Regions from separate parts of the Butyricicoccus intestinisimiae genome, predicted to be linked through region 3. Evidence: riboswitches for the same ligand, from Rfam matches in the RefSeq annotation. Region 3 holds a riboswitch; each other region holds the start of a gene.
What was found. Region 3 has a riboswitch for thiamine pyrophosphate ahead of thiC (phosphomethylpyrimidine synthase ThiC). Riboswitches for the same ligand answer to the same signal wherever they lie in the genome.
Positions count from the first base shown of each region.

Region 1: another riboswitch for thiamine pyrophosphate. It lies ahead of thiD (bifunctional hydroxymethylpyrimidine kinase/phosphomethylpyrimidine kinase); the one in region 3 lies ahead of thiC (phosphomethylpyrimidine synthase ThiC).
Region 2: another riboswitch for thiamine pyrophosphate. It lies ahead of thiS (sulfur carrier protein ThiS); the one in region 3 lies ahead of thiC (phosphomethylpyrimidine synthase ThiC).

Region 1 covers NZ_JAHLQI010000001.1:538,073-541,350, forward strand. The annotation lists gene KQI75_RS02750 (ECF transporter S component) at 1-408, opposite strand, end outside; gene thiD (bifunctional hydroxymethylpyrimidine kinase/phosphomethylpyrimidine kinase) at 442-1,233, opposite strand; TPP riboswitch at 1,361-1,466, opposite strand; gene KQI75_RS02760 (BglG family transcription antiterminator) at 1,541-3,278, opposite strand, start outside.
Region 2 covers NZ_JAHLQI010000006.1:4,559-7,836, reverse strand. The annotation lists gene KQI75_RS10590 (YbhB/YbcL family Raf kinase inhibitor-like protein) at 1-121, shown strand, start outside; gene KQI75_RS10585 (aldose 1-epimerase family protein) at 169-1,053, opposite strand; TPP riboswitch at 1,222-1,331, shown strand; gene thiS (sulfur carrier protein ThiS) at 1,426-1,620, shown strand; gene thiF (sulfur carrier protein ThiS adenylyltransferase ThiF) at 1,622-2,431, shown strand; gene KQI75_RS10570 (thiazole synthase) at 2,482-3,246, shown strand; gene thiH (2-iminoacetate synthase ThiH) at 3,259-3,278, shown strand, end outside.
Region 3 covers NZ_JAHLQI010000003.1:164,468-167,745, reverse strand. The annotation lists gene KQI75_RS13765 (helix-turn-helix domain-containing protein) at 1-212, shown strand, start outside; gene KQI75_RS07320 (helix-turn-helix domain-containing protein) at 209-418, shown strand; gene thiC (phosphomethylpyrimidine synthase ThiC) at 592-1,905, opposite strand; TPP riboswitch at 1,996-2,111, opposite strand; gene rpsO (30S ribosomal protein S15) at 2,854-3,120, shown strand.

The sequences.
Region 1 (3,278 bases), on a different contig from region 3:
AACGATAAACGTAAATACCGCACAAATAATCGAGCTGAGAATCATCGAAGACCAGCCGAACTTCTTATAACGGAAGATCGCAAAGCCGATCTCGCAACCCAGACCCTGACAAAAACCGGTAACCAGCGTCATCGGACCAAACATGCCGCCCATCATAACTTCAATGACTGCTGCCAGCATTTCTGCGATGATACCGACGCCGCGCTTCTGAATCACGTAGGTTGCAAAGGTTGCAGCCATAAACCAGATGCCATAAATAAACTGGTAGCCAAGTGCGCCCAGACCCATCGGCGTCAACGCCGCCGTCAGAGCGGCGCCCACGTAATCAGCACCCAAAAACAGGAACGAGAACAGGACGCCCACGATGGCAACCATCAAAATGTCTTTTAACTTCCACTTCATATCCATAATATATCTTGCTTACTCCCTGAATAAAATGATTTAATATGTGCCTTCCACTGCAAACGCGTGATTCATCGGACCACTGCCCTTGCCGAGATCCAGCATCGCCGCCAATGCGCCAGAAATATATCTCTTCGCGCAATCCACGGCGTCATCTAAATTCATGCCCTTTGCGAGATTGGATGCAATCGCGCTGGAAAGCGTGCAGCCAGTGCCGTGGGTGTTCGGGTTGTCGATGCGCTTTCCCTTGAACCACTGATAGCCGCCGTCTCGATACAGCAGATCGTTGGCGTCATTCATATTGTGTCCGCCCTTGCACAGTACCGCGCAGTGATAGGTCTCGCTAATCCATTTTGCCGCTGCAATCATATCCTCGGCGCTGGTGATCTTCTTGCCGAACAGCACTTCCGTCTCCGGAATATTCGGCGTGATGACAGTCGCCTTCGGAATCAGCTGCGTTTTCAACGTCTCAATGGCCTCATCGCTGATGAGCTTTGCGCCGCTTGTCGCAACCATAACCGGATCGACAACGACATTTTTGAGCTGATAGGTTTCAATGGTATCCGCGATGACTTGAATGAGTCCGCTGGAGGAAACCATGCCGATTTTTACGGCATCCGGCCAAATGTCCTCAATCACATCGGTCAGCTGTTCCCGCAAAAAGTCCGGAGTTACCTCCATGATACCTGTTACGCCGGTGGTATTCTGTGCAGTCAATGCGGTGATGGCGCTCATGGCATATACGCCATTGGCGGTCATCGTTTTAATGTCTGCTTGAATTCCAGCGCCTCCGCAGGAATCACTTCCTGCGATTGTCAATGCTGTTTTCATTGTGAACTTGTCTCCTTTCACAGTCATTGATTTTGTATAGCGGCGGAAGGTGGTGCCCCCAATCGACCGCTTAAAAACGAAACGACAAGATTTTTTCAAAAAAAAACGCATTCGGTAACCCGATGCGCAAGTCAAAAAAACATCTTCCTACGTTGGCATTATCCAAATCAGGTTAAGGGTCAAGGCTTTCGCCTACTCTCAGCCTGCTCGCACAAGCTCCCCCGTTTCGTTCAATTTATTATATTCTCTTTGTCTCTTTCCGTCAAGAAAAAACTGTTGCCCGAAGGCAACAGTTTTTTTGTTCCCGCTATTCCGGCAAATGCTGCCGCACAATATTGGCATAGCATTGCAGCAAATCGCGCTCCAGACGCTGTGCAAACGCCGATTTTTCTCCACGCTGCATGTCCTGCAAATATTCTCTGCCGCGCAGCAATGCCGCACACGCTCTGTGCATCAGATACGCCGCCGCGCCCGTTGCATCCTTCTCCGGCACGAGCAGCACAAGACAGCCTTCGACAGCATCCTGCCCGTTCCACGCATACGGCATGTTTACCTGTAAGTATCCCATGCAGCAGTGTTTGACATATTCCGACTGACAGCAGAGAAACAACCTTCGATACGGCTGCAAATAGCTGTCCGCCTGATGCACCTGATGCACAAGCTGCTGCTCCAGCTGATTTGCCGCAATATCGTCCGAAATCATCATGCGCGCAGCATAATACGCCAACTCCTCCACATGCTGGATGCTTGGAATTTGATGCCACGGAATTTCTTCCGTCAGGCGCAGCATTTCATCACTGAATCGTGCAATAAATGCCGCATCTTTCCGCTGCGCCATGGGATGCTGCGCCGCCCGTATCTCCTGCTTTCGCTGAATCGCCATCGTCAGCGCCGCATCAATGCGGGTAAAATCCCGCCGATTGAGCAGCGTACTGACACGCACCACCGGATACGAAAGTGACAAATCAATGGTGGAAACAATCAAGTCAATGCCTTCACGCCGCAGCTGCCGTGTGTCAATGTCGATCGCGCTGACGATACGGTGCACAGCAATCCGAGGAAATCGGCGCGTAATTTCTGCCGCCAAGTGACTGGCGCCGCTCATGCCGACCGGACACACGACCACGGCGGAGATATTTTGCGATTTCTCCTGCATCCGCTCCATGGCCGCGCCCAAATGCATCGCAATATACGCACATTCTTCCGGCGGAACGCTGTCTATCTCTAAAATTTCCTTCAATACCGCGCAAGCATTGTCTGCCGCTGCATATAAAGTAGGATACAGCTCTATCATTTCCTGCGTCAGCGGGTTTTCAATCGGACTTCCCAGCCGCAGACGGCTGCATGTCGCTTGCAAATGGCTGTAAAGTCCTTCTAACAGCTGTTCATCCGCCTCAAAATGCAGCTGCAATTCGCGCTGTGCCGCACCGATGATGCGCTGCGCCAAATACAGCCGGTGCAGCTCTCCCGTCGCTGATGCAGCGAGATTTTGTTTCGGCATGGTGTCGCTGTTTGCAAAATACATGGCCAAAAATCCGATTTCCGCGGCATCCGGTGCAATCTCACTGTGTTCCCGCAGCATATCCGTCACATGCTCCGCCATAGCATATTCCGGAAGCCGTTGCAGTCGTTCCAGTTCTTCCCGCTCCAACTGCAGCGGATACCCCTGACGAATGCGCCGAAGCATCAGCCCCGCACACAGATATACGCGCAGAAAGCCTTCGTCTGTCAGGCAAATCTCCTGATAGCTTTGCGCCCGTCGCAAAATAGACAGCAGGCTGAGCTGTTCTTCCCGCGAAAGAACACGAAACAGCATCGGCGGCTCATTGCGCTCCGGCGCAGAGAAATAGATCATCACTGCATCTGCATGAAACGCCGCAATGTGTTCGATGCGCGCGCGCCGCCAATTTTTCTCTGTGCTTTCAATATATAAGCCTACACCGGTTTGTACATGCAGCGTGATTTGATACCGTGCCAGCCAATTCCGCACCCATGGCAGCTGCTTCTCCACGGCATCTCTGGAACAAAACAGCCGCTCGCTGATC
Region 2 (3,278 bases), on a different contig from region 3:
CTACGCGCTGGACTGCAAGTTGAATCTGAAGCCAGGCTTCTATCTCAACGAACTGATCCACGGTCTGCGCGGCCATGTGCTGTCGCACACCCGCCTGTCCGCCATGTATCGCGCCAAGTAAACCGTTTTGATTGTTCAGCAGGAACTGCCCGTGCAGTTCCTGCTTTTTTATTCCTCAATCGTGGTTTCAAACGTCAGCGTTTCGCTGCTCTTTGGTGCGAGCTTGCGCACGCCGACCTTATTTTCCAACGCATGATCCAGATAATTTGCATCCGGCAGCGTGCTCCACGGCTCGATGCAGACGTAGTTTGTGTCAGAGCCGGTATATTTGCTCCAAATGCCCAAATATGGGAAATCATCAAATTTCATAGAAATGACATGGTTTGATTTTTTGCTGCGGATGCTGACCTCGCGCCGAACGCAGTCATCCAAAATCAGCGCATCCAGCTCAAACAGCCCGCCGGACAAAAACAGCTTGCCGTCCTGCAGCGGTACCGTGCGCTTGTTCTTGGTAATCATAAGGCTCTCATCATTGATGAGCGGATAAATCGCATCACCGGAGCCAAAATCCAGGTAATAATCTTCCATGATTTCGTCAGGTTCCAACGCAACGTTATACGCATCGTGCCCGCCGACTTCATAGTACATCTCGGTATCGCCATGATTGGCCGTGATGTGCTGTTTTTGCAGCGTATTTCCCTCCAGCACATACCGAACGGTAAACGCAAAATCAAATGGATACATCGGTTTGGTATATTCATTTGGCATCAGCGTAAATGCCAGCGTGGTATCTGTCTGCTCGGTGCAGGCAAATTCCAAATCTCTGCCAAAGCCGTGCTGGGTGATGTGATATTCTTTTCCGCCGACTGTATACGTTTTGTCTTTGAGACGGCCGACAATCGGAAACAGCACCGGCGCGTGCCGCGCCCAAACATGCGGGTCTGCCTGCCAGACATATTCTATGCCGGTCTTTTTCGAACGCATCGAGCACAGCTCGGCGCCCTTGCTGTCGATGCTGACGGAAAATTTTTCATTTTCAATCGTGTACGTCATAGTTTCTCCTTTTCCACAAAAAATACCCATTTTCCTAGGTTCAGTTTAACATTTTTGCGCATATTCGTCAACCGATGCCCAGATGTCTTTGTGAACCGCTGTGAAAAAAAATGATTGACAAGTTGGTTTCTCTGTCGTATAATGCTCACGAAAAGACAATTGAAGACTTTGTTCGAACTGGGGACCCGCGCGAAGCGGTTGAGAGTGGAGATATTGCCTCCTTACTCATTGAACCTGTCCGGTTAGTACCGACGTAGGGAGTTTCGAGGTTATTTACTAGTTTTGAACAAGATCAGCACCTGTAAGACCACGACTTCCAAAGTCGATGGTCTTTTTTCATGTCTATCTTGCAGCAAAAGGAGGAATAACCCCATGAAAGTAAACGGCAACACGGTTTCTGCGACCGAGGGTATGACAGTTCGCACCCTTCTGGAACAAGAGGGCTACCCGCTCACCCGTATTGCGGTTGAAGTAAACGGCGCCATTGTCCCGAAAGCACAGTACGACACCTTTGCACTGCACGACGCAGACGCAGTGGAAATCGTATGCTTTGTAGGAGGCGGCTGATATGCTTCACATCATTTGCAACGGAAAGCCGGTACAATTGCCCGACGGCATCGGTCTGCAGGACGCAGCAAACCAGCTGCAGCCGACCGCCTCCGTCACCATTCGCAATGGATTTCAGACCAGTGAAAACTGTATCTTAGCGGACGGCGACAGCATCACCCTGATTGAAAAAGGCGTGCTGCCGCCGCGCGATGTACTGGAACACATGATGGCGGCGCGGCATTCGCCAAAAGTGCACGAAACCGTGCGCCGCGCCCGCGTCGGCATCGCCGGTCTCGGCGGACTTGGCTCCAATATCGCCGCTATGCTCGCGCGTACCGGTGTCGGTCAGCTCGTGCTCGCAGATTTCGACATTGTCGAGCCGAGCAATCTCAACCGGCAAAATTATTTTGTCTCCCATCTTGGTCAGTACAAAACCGAGGCGACCGCCTCTCTGATTCATCAGATCAATCCGTTCATCTCGGTAGAAACACATACTGTCCGCATCACTGCGGAAAACGCGATGGATCTGTTTGCAGACTGTGATGTGGTATGCGAAGCGTTTGACAATCCGGTTTGCAAGGCGGAACTGGTTTCCACCTTGCTCAGCGAGTCTGAAACCATTCGCATTGTATCCGGCTCCGGCATGGCGGGCTACGGCTCGTCCAACACCATCGTCACCCGCAAGCGCATGTCTCGCTTATATGTCTGCGGCGATGGCGAAACTGCCGCCGCAAACGGCATCGGTCTGATGTCCCCGCGCGTCACCGTCTGCGCCGGACATGAGGCAAATATGGTTCTTCGTCTGCTGCTCGGCATCGAAGAACCGTAAGCTCATTGATTTTTTATATTTTTTATTGAAACAAAGGAGAACTTTTTATCATGGCTGATACATTTACCCTTGGCGGACACGAATTTACTTCCCGCTTTATTCTCGGTTCCGGCAAATACTCTCTGGATCTCATCAAGGCAGCTGTAGAATACGCCGGTGCGCAGATTGTCACGCTGGCACTGCGCCGTGCAACGCTCGGCAGCATTGACAACATTCTGGATTACATTCCGGAAGGCGTCACCCTTCTGCCGAACACCTCCGGTGCCCGCAATGCAGAAGAAGCTGTCCGCATTGCTCGTCTGGCTCGCGAAGTCGGCTGCGGCAATTTTATTAAAATTGAATGTATTCACGAGTCCAAGTATCTGCTGCCGGACAACTATGAGACCATCAAGGCAACCGAAATTTTGGCAAAGGAAGGCTTTGTCGTTCTGCCGTACATGTATCCGGATCTCAACGCAGCGCGTGATCTCGTCAATGCCGGAGCCGCTGCTGTTATGCCGCTCGGCGCACCGATTGGCACCAACAAGGGTCTTGTCACCAAGGAATTCATTCAGATTCTCGTAGACGAGATTGATCTGCCGATTATTGTAGACGCAGGCATCGGCAAGCCGAGTCAGGCATGTGAGGCAATGGAAATGGGCTGCGCTGCTGTCATGTCCAACACCGCCATTGCAACGGCAGGTGATATTCCGGCAATGGCTGGCGCATTCAAGCAGGCCATTGAGGCAGGCCGCACCGCTTATCTGTCCGGCATGGGCCGCATTCTGGAAAAGGCATCTGCTTCTTCCCCGCTGACCGGTTTTCTGGCAGACTAAGGAGGAACAGACATGAGCGAAGTTATCAACGC
Region 3 (3,278 bases):
CCGGTTTGGTTGATTACAGTCCGCTATGGGCAACAATGAAGCAAAAACAGATTACAACATATACGTTAATCACAAAATACGGCATTAATACCCGAACGATTTTTAATTTAAAACACAACAAAGGGATTACAGTCTATACATTGGAGAAGCTGTGCAACATCTTGCAATGTACGCCGAATGATGTTTTACGGTTTATCGATAGCAATTCATGAATAATTATTATAAAAGATTACGAGAATTGCGTGAAGATCATGATTTGACGCAAAAACAGGTGGCGGATTTTCTGGACATGAAACAGCCGCAGTATTGTCGATATGAGCGCGGTTTGCGCGATATACCGACAGATGTGCTGATTCGTCTGGCGAGATTTTATCAGACTTCGACGGATTATATTTTGGGATTGACGGACAATATGTGATTTAGTTTTTATTGCGCACAGACCCACTCGTCTCTCCCTCTGGGAGAGATGTCGCGCAGCGACAGAGAGGGCAGGCTTTCTTGGGAGAAATCGCGATGTAACACAAAAACCTCCCGTTTTTACACGGGAGGTTTTCGCATATATAGATGATATGAGAAGAAAAATAAAGAGGCTTACTTTTCGCTGGAGGAGAGCAGGGAGACATCCTTGCCTTCCAGAATATAGTTGGTGGTGCGCATTGCGCACATCTTGCCGCACATGGAGCAGGTGTGACGATCCTGAGGCGGCTTGGATTCGAAGTATTTGCGTGCTTTTTCCCCGTCAATGGCGAGGTCGAACATTTCGTCCCAGTCCAGACGGCGGCGCGCATCGCTCATCTTGTTGTCGATGTCGCGGGCGTGCGGGATGCCCTTTGCCATATCTGCGGCGTGCGCTGCGATTTTGGAGGCAATAATGCCTTCCTTTACGTCATTGACGTCCGGCAGACGCAGATGCTCTGCCGGTGTGACATAACACAGGAAGTCAGCACCGTATGTCGCTGCAATCGCACCGCCGATTGCGGAAGTGATATGGTCATAACCCGGAGCAATATCGGTTACGATTGGACCGAGAACATAGAACGGCGCACCGTGGCACAGACGCTTTTCAATTTCCATATTCGCCTTGATTTCATTGAGCACCATGTGGCCAGGACCTTCGATCATGACCTGTACGTTCTTTTCCCAAGCGCGCTTGGTCAGGATGCCCAGCTCAATCAGCTCGGTAATCTGGCTGGCATCTGTGGAGTCGTGGTTGGAACCCGGACGCATGGCATCACCCAAGCTGATGGTGACGTCATATTCGTGCAGAATGTCGCACAGCTCATCGAAATACTCGTAGAACGGGTTTTCGTTGCCGGTCATTTCCATCCATGCGAACAGCAGAGAGCCGCCGCGCGATACAATGTTGGTCAGACGCTTGGTCTGCTTGAAGGTATCAATGGTCTTGCGGTTGATGCCTGCGTGAATGGTCACAAAGTCTACGCCGGTCTTAGCGTGCGCTTCGACGACGCGCAGAAAATCCTTTGCTTCGATGCTCTTCAGATCTTTTTCCAGATAGCCAACGGCGTCATACATCGGAACCGTGCCGATCATCGCCGGAGACATATCAATCAGTTCCTGACGGAAGGTGTGGGTCTTGCCGTAATTGGACAGATCCATAATTGCCTCTGCGCCGTAATCAATGGACATGCGAACCTTTTTGAATTCCTCTTCATAATCATGACAGTCGCCGGAAATACCGAGATTGACGTTGATTTTGGTCTTCAGACCTTCGCCGATGCCTTCCGGAGACAAGGACGTGTGGTTGCGGTTCGCCGGAATGACGACAGTGCCGCGGGCAATGCGGTCGCGCAGAACTTCTGCGTCAATATTTTCCTTCTTTGCGACAACTTCCATCTGCGGGGTGATAATCCCCTGCTTGGCTGCTTCAATCTGTGTTTTGTACATGCTGATCCTCCTAAAAGAAACGTGGGAACAACGTAGGAAACAAAAAAATGCACTGATTTCGCAGGAAATCAATGCATATCTGGATTCAGTATCCGAAATACCTTTACTTCCTACAACGGTGTTAACCGACAGGTTCAAAGGGTCAGGTTTTAACCTTCTCAACTCGATGCCCGAACGGACATACGGTAGTTCCCCTGTAAATTGGTATTATTGTAGCAAAAATACGGAAGAATGTCAATGTAAAAAAGAGGAAATAGACAAATACAGCAGGAAAAATGCAAGAATGTATAAAAAAGGCAAAAGAAAAACACATGACATCCAGGCCGCACGATTGCACAGCCCCCGCCATGTGTTTTCATTTCAGAAAAGAGAAAAAGAGGAATCCGTGCGGAGAGCACGGAGAGTAGACACAGCACTGATTGCTCAGTGACTTGCCTGTTGTTGATGGATGTATTATAGCATTGCCTCATCTTCCTGAAAAGATACAAATTTCATGAAACAAATCACAGCCATCTGGCGGGCAACTGTGCAAGTATACAATGCGTGCAGGAAGCATTTTCTGCACATGCAGAAAATGCGGAGACTTGGATTGTGTTCGACGGAAAATGCAGGATTTCGCAAATACAGACTGCATGGAAAAATTGCAATTGGACGGTAAAAAAACAGCGGAAATTCGCAAAAAAACTTGTACAATCTGTATGAATGCGCTGCAAAATGAAACAAGACGCCTCGCGGCGGACGAAAAAAATGACATGTACAAAATACAGGAAAATTTTCCGAAAATTTTTACTTTACAAACGGCGTGCCGTGTGATATGATGCAGTAGTTAGCGTATCCCCCTCACTGAGCAGTCTGGATACCGGACACGTTTGACCGTGTCCTTACACCTGAGCCGCTGCCCGGTGTGCGGAAAGCTACAAACTATATTATATTATGAGGTGTCTAATTATGATCCGCAAAGAACAGAAGGCTGAAGTTATTGCTGCAAACCGTACCCACGAGACCGACACCGGTTCTCCGGAAGTACAGATCGCAATCCTGACCGAGCGCATCAAGCAGCTCACCGAGCATCTGAAGGAGCACAAGCACGACAACCATTCCCGTCGTGGCCTGCTGAAGATGGTTGGTCAGCGCCGCAACATGCTCGCTTACCTGAAGAAGAAGGACATCGAGCGTTACAGAGCTATCATCGCTAAGCTCGGCATCAGAAAGTAAGTACTTGTTCATGAGAGAGGAAGGCCGCACGCGCTGCGGTCGTCCTCTCTGCCCGTTTATGAAGGAATGGACTGGACGGCAATTCCTTGAGCAGTTGAAGGAAGTGTGGACGTGCTGCCACATCTGCTTCAAGTGCTTGAAGGACTGTCGGCCTTTCC